DNA from 3 places in the Paenibacillus sp. FSL H7-0756 genome. Region 1 is predicted to be linked to each of the others. Evidence: riboswitches for the same ligand, from Rfam matches in the RefSeq annotation. Region 1 holds a riboswitch; each other region holds the start of a gene.

The links. A riboswitch is a leader RNA that binds a small molecule or an ion and turns the genes downstream of it on or off. The one in region 1 is predicted to bind cyclic di-AMP.
Positions count from the first base shown of each region.
Region 2: it holds a riboswitch for cyclic di-AMP, as region 1 does, so the genes downstream of both, NST04_RS19415 (alpha/beta fold hydrolase) here and NST04_RS13780 (hypothetical protein) in region 1, are expected to answer to the same signal.
Region 3: it holds a riboswitch for cyclic di-AMP, as region 1 does, so the genes downstream of both, NST04_RS00790 (hypothetical protein) here and NST04_RS13780 (hypothetical protein) in region 1, are expected to answer to the same signal.

Region 1 covers NZ_JBBOVT010000001.1:3,159,842-3,165,189, forward strand. Annotated here, with positions in the region: gene NST04_RS13770 (MMPL family transporter) at 1-275, opposite strand, end outside; gene NST04_RS13775 (TetR/AcrR family transcriptional regulator) at 305-931, opposite strand; cyclic di-AMP (ydaO/yuaA leader) riboswitch at 1,520-1,702, shown strand; gene NST04_RS13780 (hypothetical protein) at 2,190-2,744, shown strand; gene NST04_RS13785 (flotillin family protein) at 2,763-4,193, shown strand; gene NST04_RS13790 (alpha-galactosidase) at 4,376-5,348, opposite strand, start outside.
Region 2 covers NZ_JBBOVT010000002.1:589,457-594,804, forward strand. Annotated here, with positions in the region: gene NST04_RS19410 (TrkH family potassium uptake protein) at 77-1,435, opposite strand; gene NST04_RS19415 (alpha/beta fold hydrolase) at 1,515-2,327, opposite strand; cyclic di-AMP (ydaO/yuaA leader) riboswitch at 2,335-2,467, opposite strand; gene mnhG (monovalent cation/H(+) antiporter subunit G) at 2,465-2,824, opposite strand; gene NST04_RS19425 (Na(+)/H(+) antiporter subunit F1) at 2,814-3,107, opposite strand; gene NST04_RS19430 (Na+/H+ antiporter subunit E) at 3,107-3,589, opposite strand; gene NST04_RS19435 (Na+/H+ antiporter subunit D) at 3,595-5,070, opposite strand; gene NST04_RS19440 (Na(+)/H(+) antiporter subunit C) at 5,067-5,348, opposite strand, start outside.
Region 3 covers NZ_JBBOVT010000001.1:180,092-185,439, forward strand. Annotated here, with positions in the region: gene NST04_RS00760 (ThuA domain-containing protein) at 1-91, opposite strand, end outside; gene NST04_RS00765 (SDR family NAD(P)-dependent oxidoreductase) at 140-862, opposite strand; gene ytxJ (bacillithiol system redox-active protein YtxJ) at 1,092-1,418, shown strand; gene NST04_RS00775 (glutaredoxin family protein) at 1,415-1,657, shown strand; gene NST04_RS00780 (WD40 repeat domain-containing protein) at 1,765-3,096, shown strand; gene NST04_RS00785 (hypothetical protein) at 3,098-3,358, opposite strand; cyclic di-AMP (ydaO/yuaA leader) riboswitch at 3,332-3,501, shown strand; gene NST04_RS00790 (hypothetical protein) at 3,636-4,091, shown strand; gene NST04_RS00795 (hypothetical protein) at 4,523-4,729, opposite strand; gene NST04_RS00800 (family 43 glycosylhydrolase) at 4,748-5,348, opposite strand, start outside.

The sequences.
Region 1 (5,348 bases):
AGCAGCGCAGTACGCTCAGGCGTATCGAGACGTTCTCCTTCCGGAGCAGTGAAGGCGATGCTTGCCTGCCCTCCGGCAGCAGCGGGCAGCTCTTTTGTCAGCTTATCCAGCACTTTTTGCGACTCAGTGCCTTCAATTTTCATCTCAGAGCTGGATTGAATGCCGTTGACTCCAATCAGGGTGCCTACAACTCCGAGTACAATGATCCAGACTGCAATGAAGGCCCAAGGCTTGGCATAAGCAGATTTTCCTAAGCGGTATAGAAAGGTAGACATGTAATGGTTTCTCCTCTTTATCTGTGAATTTAGAAGCCGTTGCGTAAATAAGCAAACATGGAATTCAGGTATTGTTCAAACAGCATGGCATCGGAGCCTTCACTCAGCTGTTCGCCTGGCAGCATGACATTCAGCCGTCCGTCCAAGATAGGCACGAAGGCCCCATAGACAGCACCTACCAGCAGGTGGGTATATCCATCGGCATACCGTCCACGGGTGAACTGCTCCAGCGTGTCCTGGGCGGTGATCTGCAAATGCCGAAAGACATTGAGAATGTAAGGCTCCAGAGACGGATACTGATTCGCCAGGGAGACGAACTGCCGCAGCTTATGCAGGAACTCCGAGGTGAATTGCAGCTTCAGCAGATTGTACAGGGCATCGAGCGGTGTAGCATCGGGCGGCAGAGCAGCCAGCGGGTTATTTTCTTCCTCTTTCTCTTGGACAGCAATAATGCCAATGAAGTAGGCAGCGACTGCCTCTTCTTTACAGGAGAAGTAATTCGCAAAAGTCCGCCGGGAATACCCGGCCTTCTGAACAACATCGTCGACAATGAAGCCGTCCATGCCATGCTCAAGCGCAAGCTCGAAGGCCGCTACGGCTAAGGCGTAGGAGGTGGCTTCCTTTTTTTTGTCCCGCAAATTCAGTTTCGAATTCAAATTTCAACGTTCCTCCTTTCTTCAAAAGTTAAAGGCGCTATAGAATCTATAGATTCTATTATTGCTCAAAGGGAAAGATTGCACAATGAGCATCGAGTGACGGAAATGTGAATGTTTTAAATTTGTAATAATGAGCTGGAGAAAAAAGGTGGGGGATGAGGGATGAGTTAGGAGGAAGTCATTGTGAGGATAATGAGAAATGGTGGAGTAGGCGAGTAAGTGCGTAGGTACGTAGATGAGTAGGTGAGTAGATGAGTAGGTGAGTAGATGAGTAGGTGAGTAGGTGAGTAGGTGAGTAGGTGAGTAGGTGAGTAGGTGAGTAGGTGAGTAGGTGAGTAGGTGAGTAGATGAGTAGATGAGTAGATGACTAGGTGAGTAAGTGAGTAGGTGAGTAAGTGAGAGGATGAGTAATGTTGGTGTAAACAGACGATAGCGCGAGCAAATCCCCGGGCGGATAAGAGCAGAGCTGAAGAATGCGCCTTCATTCGCGAAGGGACAGCAATTTTGGCTTCTTTTGTCATCCGTGAGGTTTTACATTAAATGGCTGCAGGCGTAAGATTCAATCAACAACCGAATGAAATGACACTGTTCTTGAAATGGCTGAATTCCGTAACGGGAACGGGGGAACCAACTGGTGCAGGCGGCTTAAGGATGGGCTGCTGAGTACCCGGGGTGAATCCTTGCCAGCGTGCTACTATGGCTCTGGTGAGGTAGGGCAATCTCGCTGTCCGAATCCGTCAGCTAACCCCGTAAGCCTCGAAGAGAGAGGATGAGCGCCATGATCGATTAACCGACCACGGAGAGCCCTGCTGCTGCTGTGGTCTTTTTGTTGTGCAGGAAAGGGATAAATCCCACTAATTGCGCTGAAAATGGGCTGGATGCGGAAATGAGAGGGATTAATCCCTCAGATTGCGCTGAAAATGGGCTGGAGGTGGAAATGAGAGGGATTAATCCCTCAAATGCAGAGGAAAGTGGGAGGATGAAGAGCACAAGTGCACCTGAATCCCGGCAATGTTGGCTAAACGAGCAAATGAAGAGCACAAGTGCACCTGAATCCCGGCAATGCCAAGTTGCGTCTCAGCCCCTACTAACCAAGCAGCCTAAAGTGAAAATTAAAGGAAATAGTGACGGAGAGAAGCACAATTAAATCATATAACAACATTAATTAGTCAATTTAAATACGAATTAGTCTTGTATGTACCACATTAGTCTGTTTCCGCATCACCCAAATAGTCAGCTAATGCATCATCACATTACATTGAAAGGAGGGGTTACCATCGTTACTGTATTTATCGTCTGCTTCTGGGTGGGCCTCCTGCTTATCCTCAGCGGCAGCATTCATGGACATGGTCTGGCAGGCCACCTGCATGTCGGGGGCGGGGATGCGGGTGGACCGGGCTTCCTGCCGATTCTTCCGTTGATGGTGTTTGTCACCGTCTGGGGCGGCACGGGGTATATGCTTGTCAATTACAGCGGGATGCAATTGCTTGCCGTAGTGCTGGTCTGTACTTTGATTGCCCTGCTGCCGGGCATTCTGCTCTACACCGTGCTGGCACGGGTGATGACCCGGTATGACAGCAGTATGAGTGAACTGGATTATGATCCGGCCGGCCAGCTCGGGTATATCAGCATCGCCGCAGCGGATGGGGCTGTGGGAGAGATGAAGTATGTGCTGCACGGGACCATGCGCTCCATCGGCGTGCGGGCGGAATCCGGCCAGCAGCTGCTGCGGGGCGACCGGGTGATTATTGTGAAGACGGATAAGGGGATCGCAGCGGTCACTCTGTTCGAACGGGAAATGGAACATAACTAACGGGGAGTGTCGGAGCAAATGTTAATTTTATATGTAACCGGAGCTATTGTTGTAGTGATTCTGCTGGCGTTAACCAGTATTGTGACCGCGTATAAAAAGGTTCCGCCCAATCAGGCCATGATCGTATACGGTCTCGGCGGCAAAAGAGTGGTTCAGGGCGGCGGGACGTTCGTCATCCCCGGCTTTCAGAACAATAAAACCATCTCCATGATGCTGATGAGCTTCGATGTTATCCCGGCGCAGGCCATGTTCTCTCGTCAAGGCATCAAGCTGAACCTGGAGGCAGTCGCCCAAATTAAGATTAAAAGCGATCCAACCGCGATTCTCACTGCCAGTGAACAGTTCATTGACCGGCCGGAAGAGGACCGTGAGACGATTATTTTGCATTCGGTGGAGGGTCATCTGCGCGGCCTCATCGGCCAGCTCAGTGTAGAATCCATACTCAAGACCCCAGACGAAATCAACAGCAAGATGCGGGAGACCTGCTCAGAGGATCTCGACAAAATGGGGCTGGAGGTGGTCAGCTTCACCATCAAGAAGATTACCGACGACAAAGGGTACATCGACAATATGGGGGTGCCCGAGATTGAGCGTATCCGCCGCGACGCCAGTATTGCCAAGGCCGAAGCCGAACGCGACATTCAGATCAAGCAGGCCGAAGCGGAGAAGGAATCCTCCATTGCCAAAGCCAATGCCCATCAGGCGACCATAGAAGCGGGAACCGCCGCCCGTGCGAAGGAATCCCTGTTCGAGAAGGAGCTGAATATTAAGCAGGCGGATTTCAAGCTGGAGACCGAGGTGAAGAAGGCGCAAGCGGATCTGGCGTACGAATTGCAGCAGAACAAGATCAAGCAGTCACTGGTTACGGAACAGGTGAAAATCACTCAGATGGAGGCCGAAGCCAACCGCACAGTCCGGGAGATTGAGGTCGAGCTGAAGCAGAAGGAGCTGGAGGCGACGGTAATCAAGCCTGCCCAGGCGGAGAATCAGGCGACGATCATGAGAGCAGAAGCCGCCAAGCAGCGGCAGATTCTGGAGGCGGAAGCCGAGGCAGCTACCACAACCAAGCGCGGACTGGCAACAGCAGAGGCGGAGCTGGCAAAAGGGAAGGCGAATGCAGAGATCGTACAGCTCGCCGGAGCGGCGGAAGCGGGAGCACTACAGAAGAAGGCTGAGGCGTACAAACAGTTCACTCAAGCTGCCCTGACCGTGGAATTTCTGAAAATCCTGCCGGAGCTGGCTGAGAAAATCGCCTCCCCGCTAGCCAAGGTAGACAAGATCACGGTCATCTCTCAGGACGGCGCTTCCTCTGGCGTGAACAAAATTACCGGCGATATCGCCAAAATCATGGCCCAGGTGCCTGAGCTGACCAAGACACTTACCGGCATGGACGTAACAGAGGCGCTCAGCGGGTTATTTGGCCGGGATCATGAACATGGACAGGAGTAGATGAGGAATAGGGGGAGGTAGTAAGTAGTTAATGAACCGGCAGCAAAGCCGCCTTCCTGACTGCATCTCTCCACCAAAAAAACAGGCGTCAATCTCCAAAAGGAGGCTGACGCCTGTGGTATGCCTTAAGCAGTACGAAGCTGTACGAAGCAGCAGCCTTATAATGAAAAGCAAGCTGTAGATCAGCGCTGCACCGCTCTCAGGCGGTAAGTGCAGCTTGCGTAATCTCCGCGCAGGTCGGAGACTACAAGGCCGATGCGCATCAGGCGGTCGCCGCCGAGCGGTGTACCGTCAAAGGCCGTCTGGAACGGACCGGAGCTATCGCCTCCAGCTGCCGCAGCAGCTTCAGCGCCGCCGTGGACATGCTCGTTGCTGCCGGCAGCCCCGGTCTCGATGACGTAATCCAGCTCCGGATTCAGTCCCTTGAGCGTAAGGCGCGAGATTGGCGGATTAGGTCTCGCGAGTACACGGAAGTAAGCGACGAAGGCCTCGGTCTTGTCCTCGCTGACGAACATCCAGGCGGTCTCACCGCTGCCCTCGAACGGACTTAGCAGACGGTACATATCCCCTTGCTGCACCAGTTTGCGGATTTCCTTGTACTGGGCAATCTGCCGGGCGGCCAGGTCCTTCTCGGCTTCGGTGAACCTGGTGAGGTCCAGCTCGTAGCCGAAGTTACCGCTCATCGCCACATCGCCGCGCGTAGCGAGGGAAGTAATGCGGTCTACCTGATGGTTCGGAACGTCAGATACATGCGCGCCCATGCTGCTGGCCGGATAGACGATGCTAGTGCCGTACTGAATCGCCAGGCGCTCCACCGCATCGGTGTTGTCGCTGGTCCAGGTCTGCGGCATATAGAACAGCATGCCCGGATCGAACCGGCCGCCGCCGCCGGAGCAGCTCTCGAACAGAATGTCAGGGAAGCGCGAGGTCAGGCGTTCCAGCAGATTATACAGGCCGAGCATATAGCGGTGGGTGGTTTCTTTTTGCCGCTCCGGGGCGGCCTTCACTGATGCAATCTCGGTCATGTTACGGTTCATGTCCCACTTGATATAGCGGATCGGGGCACTGGAAAAGACCGCGCTTAGCGTCTCATACAGATAGTCACATACCTCCGGGCGGGAGAGATCCAGGATCAGCTGGTTGCGGCCTTCCGTG
Region 2 (5,348 bases), on a different contig from region 1:
AAGATAAAAAAGGAGAAGTTCTACCCGTAAACGGAAGAACTTCTCCTTTCAATCAGTTCCAACTACTCCTTACTTACTAACCAATCAGCAACTTGTCCTCTGGGTAACGGTACTTCTGTTTAACACTTTTTTGTGCCAAGGCAAAGGCTAAGGTTAAAGGGCCCAGTCTCCCAATATACATTATAACTATGATGATACATTTACCAATTGGTGACAGATCAGGGGTTAAGCCCATGGACATGCCCACGGTTCCAAAGGCTGATGTAGCTTCAAATAAAAGAGCAAGAATATCCGTATGGCGGGTATATTCAGTAATTGTTAATAAAAAGGTTGCTCCAAGAACAAGGCCTAAGGAGATGGTCATTACAGCCAGTGATCTGAAAATAAGATCTTGAGGTATCCGTTTTTTTAGCAGCTGCACATCAGCATTCCCCTTGATGGTTGAGAAGATGCTTAATATGAGTACCGCAAAGGTGGTCGTCTTGATCCCCCCGCCTGTCGAGCCTGATGAAGCTCCTATGAACATCAGAAAGATCATAAAGAACTGGGACGCCGGTAACATCGCACCAATATCAATGGAGTTGAAACCCGCTGTGCGGGTAACCACTCCCTGGAAATATCCACCCCAGATTCTTTCCCCCCATGTGAGTGTACCAAATGTTCTGGTATTAAAAAGCTCAAAGACAAATATGACCAGAAACCCTGCAAAACAAAGCACTCCTGAAGTGATTAGCACGATTTTTGTGTGAAAAGACAGAGCCTTCCAGCTTCTCTTGCGGTATAGATCCAGAATCACAATAAATCCAATTCCACCAATGATAAATAAAAATGAAATGACAATATTGACTAACGGATCACCAACATACCGGCTCAGACTATCCGACCATAATGAAAAACCTGCGTTATTAAAGGCCGAGATGGAATGGAAAATTCCATAATATAGGGCTTTGGCAACACCCAGGTCATTCGCCCACCGGATGGTCAACAACAATGCCCCAAGAGTTTCGAAGATAAATGAGATTAGTACAATGCTTAGTGATAGCCGGACGACCCCTTGTGTTTCAACGGAGTTCGAAGATTGCTGGATGAGTAAACGCTCCTTCAGCCCAATCTTCTTCCCCAGAATTACGGCAATTAGAACACTGAACGTCATGAATCCTAATCCTCCGATTTGAATGAGGAGCAGGATAATGATTTGTCCAAAGTTGGAGAAGTCGGTTCCTGTATCCAGCACCACCAGTCCAGTGACACACACAGCTGAAGTTGAGGTAAATAATGCATTTAGCCATCCCACACTAGTTCCGGTGGATGAAGATACCGGTAAGGACAACATAATTGTCCCCAGAATGATGGTTACAGCAAAACCTAAAAGAATAATTCTTGATGAGGTTAGACTGAGTTTTCGAGTAAACCAAAGGTACCTTTTTGTAAACATATCACTGGCTCCTGTAATGATTCTTTTCGTAAATAAACAGCGCTGCGTCACCTTCAAGGGTGTGTGTCCAGTGAGAGTATCAGCCAGGTAGCTCTTGTTGAAAACACTGTTGATCCTTTAGATAATCGAGCAAAAGCCGGTTAAATAATTGCGGTTGACATAGGTGACTAGGATACATGGCATTCTCGATGATCGCTAAATGAGCTTTGGGATACTTAGCCGCTGTTTTTTTAACTTGCTCTAACACCCGCTCATTGTGATTACCTGACACGATCAGCACCGGAATTTGCAGCCGCAGCGCAAACCCGTAACCGTCCGAATACTTCAACGCCATGCGTTGCTTAATCCATTCTGTCGTCCGTTTATGCATAAGCTCTTTTCTCAAGATATGGTAAGCCAAGAGCCATCTGTGATAGGTGATACGTAAAGGCTTGATAAACATTTCAGCAGGGAGATAATGAGAAATCCAGGCACAGAACTGCAACGCTTCTTTCAACTTACTTCCGCTAGCAGAGTAATCACCTTGAAAATAACTATCCACCAAAATCATGGTAATCACCCGCTCAGGGAATAGATAGGCGAACTTCTGGGCAAGTATAGCTCCACTGGAGCAGGCTACAATTACAATCTTTTCTACATCCAGCTTATCTAATAATGCCTTTAGATCCTCAACTTGAGTGTCTACGATCCGGCCAATCTCAACATTCATCTTCCCTGACAGCCCGTTTCCTCTTAGATCATAGACAATTACTTTCGCGCGCTTACTGAAATATTCCGCCTGTGGTTCAAAAAGATGGTGGGAGGTCGAATAATCATGGATAAAAACGATGGGCAGACCGCTACCCGATATCTCATAATACAAGGTTGTTCCGTTGACATCAACAATAGGCACTGCAGGATTCCCCTCTCATGAACGCTTACGGGGTTAGCTGACGGATTCGGACCTGAGTAGCCCTACTCGATATTCTCGAGATTCACCCCGGAACTTTTGGTTCCCCCGTTTCCTTTACAGGAATTCAGCGGCAAATATCATTTCTCAGATTGCTCCTTACTTCTTTCCTTATGGGTCAGCAGATCATCCTGTACGCTGTTTTTCCACAAGGGAACGCCCGAACGGTAGGCCGCCCGGCCATTTAGATGGCCTGCGACCGGCGAAGTGATGAATACAAAAAGAATCGCCAGCAGCAGCTTGACACTGATCTCTCCATCTTTGAACCAAAAGTAAAGGAAGCCGCCGCCCAGTAAACATAACACCCCGAACGTTGCGCTTTTGGTGGCCGCATGTGAACGCAGATAGACATCGGGCAGCCGGATCAGGCCAAAGGCACTGATGCCGCAAAAAATGGCGCCCAGCACCACTAGAATCGAGCTAAACAACTCACCTGTCATGCAGTTCCCCTCCTTCTTCCACAACAACCCCACGTTCGATATACCTTGCGAGTGCAGTGGTTCCAATAAACGTCAGAATACCTATAACCAGAATTACCTCAAGAAAATTGCGGGTATCCAGCAGCATACTAATGACAGTAATCATAGCCAGTACATGAATGCCTATCGTATCTAGGGCGGCCACCCTATCCGAACGGGTAGGTCCTTTCAGAAGCCGGAACAGGCACGCGAGTATGGCCATTCCCAGAATGATCAATGCGGTAGTTAATAGTACGGAGACCATCAGCGGGTCACCTCCATGATCACTTGTTCGAAATTACCCCGGATCTGCTTCACCATTTCCTCAGCATCTTTGATGTCAATGGCATGAATAAATAGGGTCTTCCCATCCCTCGACACATCAAGGGTCAGCGTGCCAGGAGTCAGACATATTAGACAAGACAACAGTGTAACTTCCCAGGCTGAGGTTAACGCCGTCTCATAGGCGAATATTCCAGGGCGGATCGCCAGCTTCGGACGAAGAATATGATAAATTACCACAAAGTTCGAGATGGTCAATTCGCGGATAAAGATCAGCAGCAGCTTGAATATGGACCATAGGCGTTTTAAATAAAATGGCCGGGCCTGAGGCTTGGATCTTCTGAATAACAGCAGCATCCCTATGCCGAGCAGAAACCCGATAAGAAAAGTGGCGCCGGAGCTGCTATTATTGATTGCCATCCACAATAAAGCAACTAACAGATTAAACAAGAATTGTAGAGCCATTATATCTACTCCTTCAGTATGGCTTGAATGTATTCCGCAGGTGAAGCCAGAACCTCTCCGGCCTGTGCTACATAGGCATATAGAGCATCTGCTCCAATACCCATTGCAATGACAAGCACAAGCAGTGCAGCGGCGACAGCAGAAGCTCTCTTCAGGTTCACAGCAGGCAGTTCTCTCTGAGGTTCATTTCCCCAGAAGGCCAGCCTGAACATCTTGATTAAGGAATACAGCACCATAAAGCTTGAGCCGAGACCGATAAGAGACAGTGTCAGCATACCGGCATCCAAAGCTCCGCGGATGATCAGCAGCTTTCCGGCAAAACCGCTCAGCGGCGGAATCCCCACCAGAGCAAGGGTCAATATAAAGAACATCCAGCCCAGGAGCGGGTATTTCTTAATCATGCCTCCCATTCCACTCAAACGATCTGTTCCTGCTGCGGAGATGATTAATCCGCCCAGTATAAACAGGAGCCCTTTAGCCAGCATATCGTGAAGCAGATAGAAGATGACTCCGTTCAGCGAATCCCCGGTACCTGCAGCAAGCCCGAAAGCCACAAATCCGACACTAATAATGACATTATAATTAAGAATCCGAGGGATATCCTTGTAGGCCACTGCCCCTATGCTGCCCAGAATCATGGTTGCCGCAGCCATCCAGGCGATCAAACTATGCGTGAGACTGGTATCATTCACAAACATCAGGGTGAACGTGCGGATAATGGCATATAGTCCTACTTTGGTAAGAAGAGCACCAAATAGTGCCCTGATCGCCGAAGGCGGTGCGCCGTACGATCCCGGGAGCCAATAGAACAGGAACAGCCCCGCTTTTAAGGAGAATACGATTAAAAAAAGCACAGCAATTACGTTCAATATACCGCCTTGCCCCGCTTCAGCAATACGCTGTGACAAATGCGCCATATTCAGCGTCCCTACTGCCGCATACAGATACGCTACAGCTGCTACAAACAACGTTGACGACACAATATTGATCAGCAGGTATTTCGCTGTCTCCCGTAACTGCAGCTTGGTCCCTCCAAGGGAGATAAGGGCATATGAAGAAATCAGCATCACCTCAAAGAAGACGAACAAGTTGAAAATATCTCCCGTAAGGAAAGAGCCGTATACCCCGACCAGCAAAAAATGAAAGAAAGTATAATAATAATACCGCTCCCTCTGCTCTCCAATGCTGCTGAAGGAATAGAGCAATATGGCGAAGCTTACGATGGAAGCCATCATCACCATTAGTAAAGCGAACATATCTCCAACAAATACAATCCCGTAAGGGGGGACCCACCCTCCCATTTGTAAGGTCATAATGCCATCAGAATGTACACGTGTAACCAGCAAGGCTGTACTAAGGATAGTAAGGATACCGCTAACTACGCTAATCCCCCGCTGAAGGCGTATCTGCTCTTTGAATAGAATCAGAATCACTGCTGTACATAACGGAATCAGAATAGGCAGAACCAGAAGGTTATTCATTCTTTGACCTCCTTGATACTGTCGATTTCATCCGTACCTAAGGCCTGATAAGAGCGGTAAGCAAGCACGAAATAGAAGGCCGTTACGCCGAAACTGATCACGATAGAGGTCAGGATCAGAGCCTGCGGCAGCGGATCGACATAAGTCTCCTCATTACCCAGCACAGGAGCTGCCCCCCGCTTGAGTCCGGCCATGGTCAGAAGCAGCAGATGTACACCATGCGTCAGTAAGGAGGTTCCCAGGACAACCCGCAGGAGGATTTTGGACAAAATCAGGTA
Region 3 (5,348 bases), 3.0 Mb from region 1:
GGAGCTGCTCCAGTTCACGGTCTACTCCCTCGAAGGGATGGTACTTCACTTCAGTATAGCTGCCGAACGCCAGTGCTTTGTATGAAGACATGATGTACACACCTCTCTTTTGCCAAGATAGCCTGTCTGAATGTCCGTATCACCAGGGCCAGAGATTGCCGTCCAGATCAATATAAGCCGGTTCTTCGGCCAGATACATCTTATGGTTATGAACGATCGTCATAATCTTGCCTGCCGATTCTTCAGGAGTTACAGGCGCCTTCGCATCCTTCTCCCCGTTCATATAGGTCTGCAGCCAGCCGGGATGGAAGACCATCACTTGTCCGCCCATCGCACGCAGATGATTGTGCAGCAGCGAAGACTGCATATTAAGCGCTGCCTTGGACATACAATAGCCATACATATTGATCCGCTTGTTCCGTCCGATGCTTCCGGCCTCCGATGAGATATTAACCACCAGACGCTGGCGGCCTTGCAGCAGTAAGCCCATCAATGCATTGCTCACCCTCAGCGCACCCAGCGTGTTCACGTTATAAATCTCCGCCATTGCTTCATCATCCATATCCACGAGCACCGTTGCATCATCCGACCGGTGGATAATCCCCGCGTTATTGATAATTATATCAAGGTGCCCTGTACTCCCGGCAATACTCCGTGCAGCCTCCTTTACGCTCCCTGCATTGCCGATATCAAGAGGGACCAGCCTCAGGCTATCCGGGTATTGCGCTTTCAAAGCTTCCAATGCCGCAGGGTCCGGCAAATACTGTCCGGCAAACACCATGTACTTACTCTCCAAAAGAGATCGAACGAGGCAAAATCCCAGTCCACGGTCAGCACCGGTAACACAAGCAACCCTTTTCATGAGCTCCCCCCTCATATCTGCATGATTATGCACCGAGCCTAGGTTCATCCCTCTCACATTAGCATGGCCTCGGGCCGTTAACAACATCCTGCAAGGGAGGGGCCGGGCTAAGCAGAACTTTACTTTTGCTTTAATTTTGAACTATGCTACAATCATGACTAATAGTTGTTAACAACACAATTGTTGACAACAGGTTTCATTAACTCTTACCCAGGAAGGTGATCCTCCGATGTCTATTCAACAAATTCACACCAAGGAAGAACTAGAGCAATATATCGGGCAGCCTGGCAAAAAACTGCTCTTCAAGCACAGCACCACCTGCCCGATCAGCGCCAAGGCCAACGAGGAATTCCAGGCCTATGCCCAGCATTCAGATACTCCTGCAGCCGTTGTCCATGTGATCGAAGACCGTCCTGTCTCCAATCAAATTGCTGAGGATTTCGGGATCAAGCATGAATCCCCGCAAATCTTCCTGCTGGAGGACAGCGAAGTCCGCTGGAACACCTCACACTGGAAGATTACCCAAAAAGCGATAAAGGAAGCAGTGGAACAATGAGCGCGAACGTAATTGTCTATTCGACCTACGGCTGCAGCGAATGCAATCAGGTCAAGCAGCTGCTGGAGAGCAAAGGCATTCCCTTCGAGGTGCGGGATGTGATGACAAGCTCGGTCTATCAGGAGGAAGTGGAGAAGCTGGGCTTCATGGGCATTCCAGTCACTGTATCCGGGGACCGCGCAGTCAAGGGCTTCAATCTTCCTGAGCTCCAGGAGCTTATGGATGCTGCTGTTCTGTAATATACACAAAGGTGCTCTCCTCTCAAGAGGAGCAGCACCTTTTTTTTGCGATTCATTGATGTAAAATATGTATATTTATATATATCTGGAACAGGAGGACTGATCAATTGAACTGGCTACAAGATGAGCAGGCTGCTAAATGGCGTGAAGAAGGGCAGCGTTATGCGCGCGACGTTAACCAATTCGTACATAAAGGACTGACTGAAGGCTGGGACAAAGCGGGAAATGAACCCGCAGAGGATACACGCGGTGCCCTCGCTGCCAAAATCTATAAGATGATTCGGGGAGCTAATGAGCGCGGTGAGATTGCTGAGCTGCGGGCGCAATTGCCGGCGGCAACGTGGCCGCTCTCCGGCCACTTTCAGAAGGAGATGCAGGCGATCCGCAGTATCCATTTCATCAGTGATGATGCTGTGGTATTCAGCACCGGCACCCCTTGGGAGAAGAAAGCAGTTGTGGCTGTACATAAGGATGTTATTTCCGTATTCGGCGAGTATAGCCTGGTTGGGGCATCTCCTGATAATCAGTTCTATGCGCTCGCCGGAACTCAGGGGATTACCATTATGCATTCTATGAACAGCACACTTCAGGGTACAGTTGTAGCCACCCTCTCATGGCGTGAGCTGAATGGAACGATTCAAGCACTGGACCCGGACTTTCCCGTCTTGGACATAGAGAGCCTGGACCAGGCGTTACCCTTGGAGCAGGTCATTCCTTTTAACGGGGGCGGGGCGTTATTGCTTGTTACGAGCCAGGGGATTTTCCTGGTCCAGCAATCGCAGGAGAAGCCCTGGGAGGTGAAGCTGCTGCATCCGGATCTCGAAGAATATAAAGCAGATGAGCTGGAGCATATTGAAATTGACATGCCGCATGGTGCCGTCTCTCCGGATGGAAGATGGATTGCCTATGGCAGCCAGGGCAGTGATCATCTTTTATATGACACAACTTCAGGGCAGGTTCACCTATTCAATCCGGAATCCAGTTACCCGCACTATACAATATTTACAAAGGACCAGCATAGCGTATGGTACAATTCCTGCCACTTCTATAATGGCGTTACCCTTGCCGTTCCCCTTGAAGATGTGGAAGGAGGAGAACTCCCGGCAGATCAGGAATATCCGCTTGTTAACGAGGAAGCCCGGGTGTATGCGGCGGCAGCGCTGAAGAATGGTGTTGTGATTGGCGATGCCTATGGCTACTTGAGGCTCATTGATGCAGAGGGGCGGGAGCTGTGGCGTTATTATGCCGGAAGCACTATTTCAGGCTTAGCTGTCAATCGGGATGAGACTCTGCTGGCTGTAGGGACTTATGGAGGGATGCTGCACTTCCTGGACCTTCATGCAGCGCAGCGAAGCAACTATGCGATTACAACAGGAACCGTTCGTGAGGTGAAGCGGATCATTGCCTGGAAGAATCAGAAGGTTCCGCTGTGGTGGTAGTCTAATACAAGGGGCCTTCATCCCCACCGCCGTCTGCCAAAAATAAAAAACAGCGCTTGAGCGAGATAAATGGCAGATAATCTGCTACAAATGTGAGTTTTGGCTTCCCTATGCACAGCCATTCAGCCATTTGCTGAAAATAAGGCGAATAGCACTCTTTTCCATTTTTACAACCCACCTCCGAAAAGTGTATGATTCGTGTTGAAAGCAAATGAGTGTATTCATGAAAATGAGCAATGCATGCACGCTGAATTTCCGTCATGTGGAAAACGGGGGAACCATCCGGCCGTCTGGCCGACTTGGGGTGAATCCGAAGGAGAATGCCACGCGCAGGTCTCCGGCAGGTAGGGCGACTCTCACCGTCCGAATCCGACAGCTAACCTCGTAAGCGTAAGGAGAGAGCCCTGATCCGCCAAGCTTTTGTGCCAGGCGTCTTATGCCTGTTACCCAAAACCGCAGGCAGAGGTCCTCCTCTGCCTGCGGTTTTTTGCGCACTGGAATGAACTGCACAGTATAGATTCAGAAAGGAACGTGACCACATGCCTGACCCCTTACCGCCCAAACTAACAGCTGCTGCCGGATTCAACCACTACACCCAGCAATATAGCGGGCCCGTCTATGCGCTTAGCTGTCTGCTGCTGGAAAAAGGCGCCCGTGCCGAACAAGCAACCACCGCCACCTTCGTGGCACTCCATCCACTATGGCTGAAGGGCAGCCTCTCCGGGGACGGTGCTGCTGCGGCTGCCTACAGAGAGTGCATCCGCCAATGTGCCATGCTCACCCGGGATCGTAGCCGCTGCGCTCCTGCCCTGCTTAAATGGGACGATCATGTCGCCAGTGCCTTATGGTACGGCATCCAGCTCCCCCTGCCCGACATCAGCCTGATCCTGGAGTGCAGCATTCCCGAGCTGAAGGCCCGGCTAAGAGGAATACGCGAACAGATGGCAGCCGCACATTCGGCCTTGCCTGCGGTCCACCGCCCTTCGGCGGGATGAGTCGGGGGATTAGCATGGGCTATAGGAATGAGTGCGGCGGAATGAGTTGGATGTGGCGGAATCAGGATACGGATGCGGCAGAAGGAGTCTGATGTGGCGGGCGGGCTGCGGACTACAGATCCGCTATTTTGGCAAATGGGACCATTCTGAAGTCCATGCGGACTGAGAGGCGCTTAATGTACCCATGCCTCATTTTTCGCTCCACCCAGCCTCTTAACGTCCTCTCAGTCCGCAACGGGGAGATAATCGGTCTTTTCACAAAATAAGGGCCTCTGAGTCCGCCTACAAAACAAAAAAGCCGCGACATCCGCCGCGACTTAGTCCTTGACTCTCAGCACCAGCACGCACCCATACTGTGCCTGGCTCACCTTACATAGCTCAACCATCCGATGCATCGATCCAGTCTTCGCCAACCGTCCATTACCTAGAACTCAGCTCTTGCCTTTCCCACTCCTACCATCCTTACCGCCCTTGGCAAACCGCCAAAAGGCCATACAGCAGCCGAGCAATCCGGCTCCCAGCATAAGGGTCTGTAACGCCCCCAGCCAAGCCGACTGCTCCGAGGGGATCAGGCTGCTGATAATGATGAGCAGGATCGAGGCCGCGACCAGCACGGGGGTTTGTCTACTTTTCTTCACAACCATTCACCACTCCTGTTAGTAATTCTTAACTCTATAGTACTCAAAATCAGCGAAGGAGTCATGCTGGTGGGCATCCACGGAACCGATGAAATTGAACAAGCCTGTAAATCCGCCAATCTCCCCGGGCTCTCCGTTCACGCCTTCATCCGACAAATAGAGAGCATCGATATTCTCTACAAAAGCTTGCCAATCCCCGTTATCCCTGAAGCGGTAAAGGATACTCGCGATGCCTGAATGATAGATAAGCTTGAGCTCTGCTGTGTCTTCAGGGACTGGAATGTAATGGTGGACCAGCTCAATACGTTCTCCCAGCTTGGCCTGTAGTACAGATAGAACGGTGCCCTCTGATTCGGAGTGGGTCAAGTGAACGTACAGCCAATTATTCGAATCATAGTATAGCCCCATCCCCGCCGTTTCCGAATAATGATCGGGATGAAACTCCACCTTGGTCTGAACTTCATAATGGAGGGAGGTTGCACGCGTGGCCAACATCGCCGGATTAATCTGTGAGAAGAATGAATTCTCTCCATGAATGCGTAAGTAACCCGGACGTTCAACCGTATTCACCCATGCTGCTTGCTGCTCCCGGTATGGAGTCAGAAAGTGAATATCATAG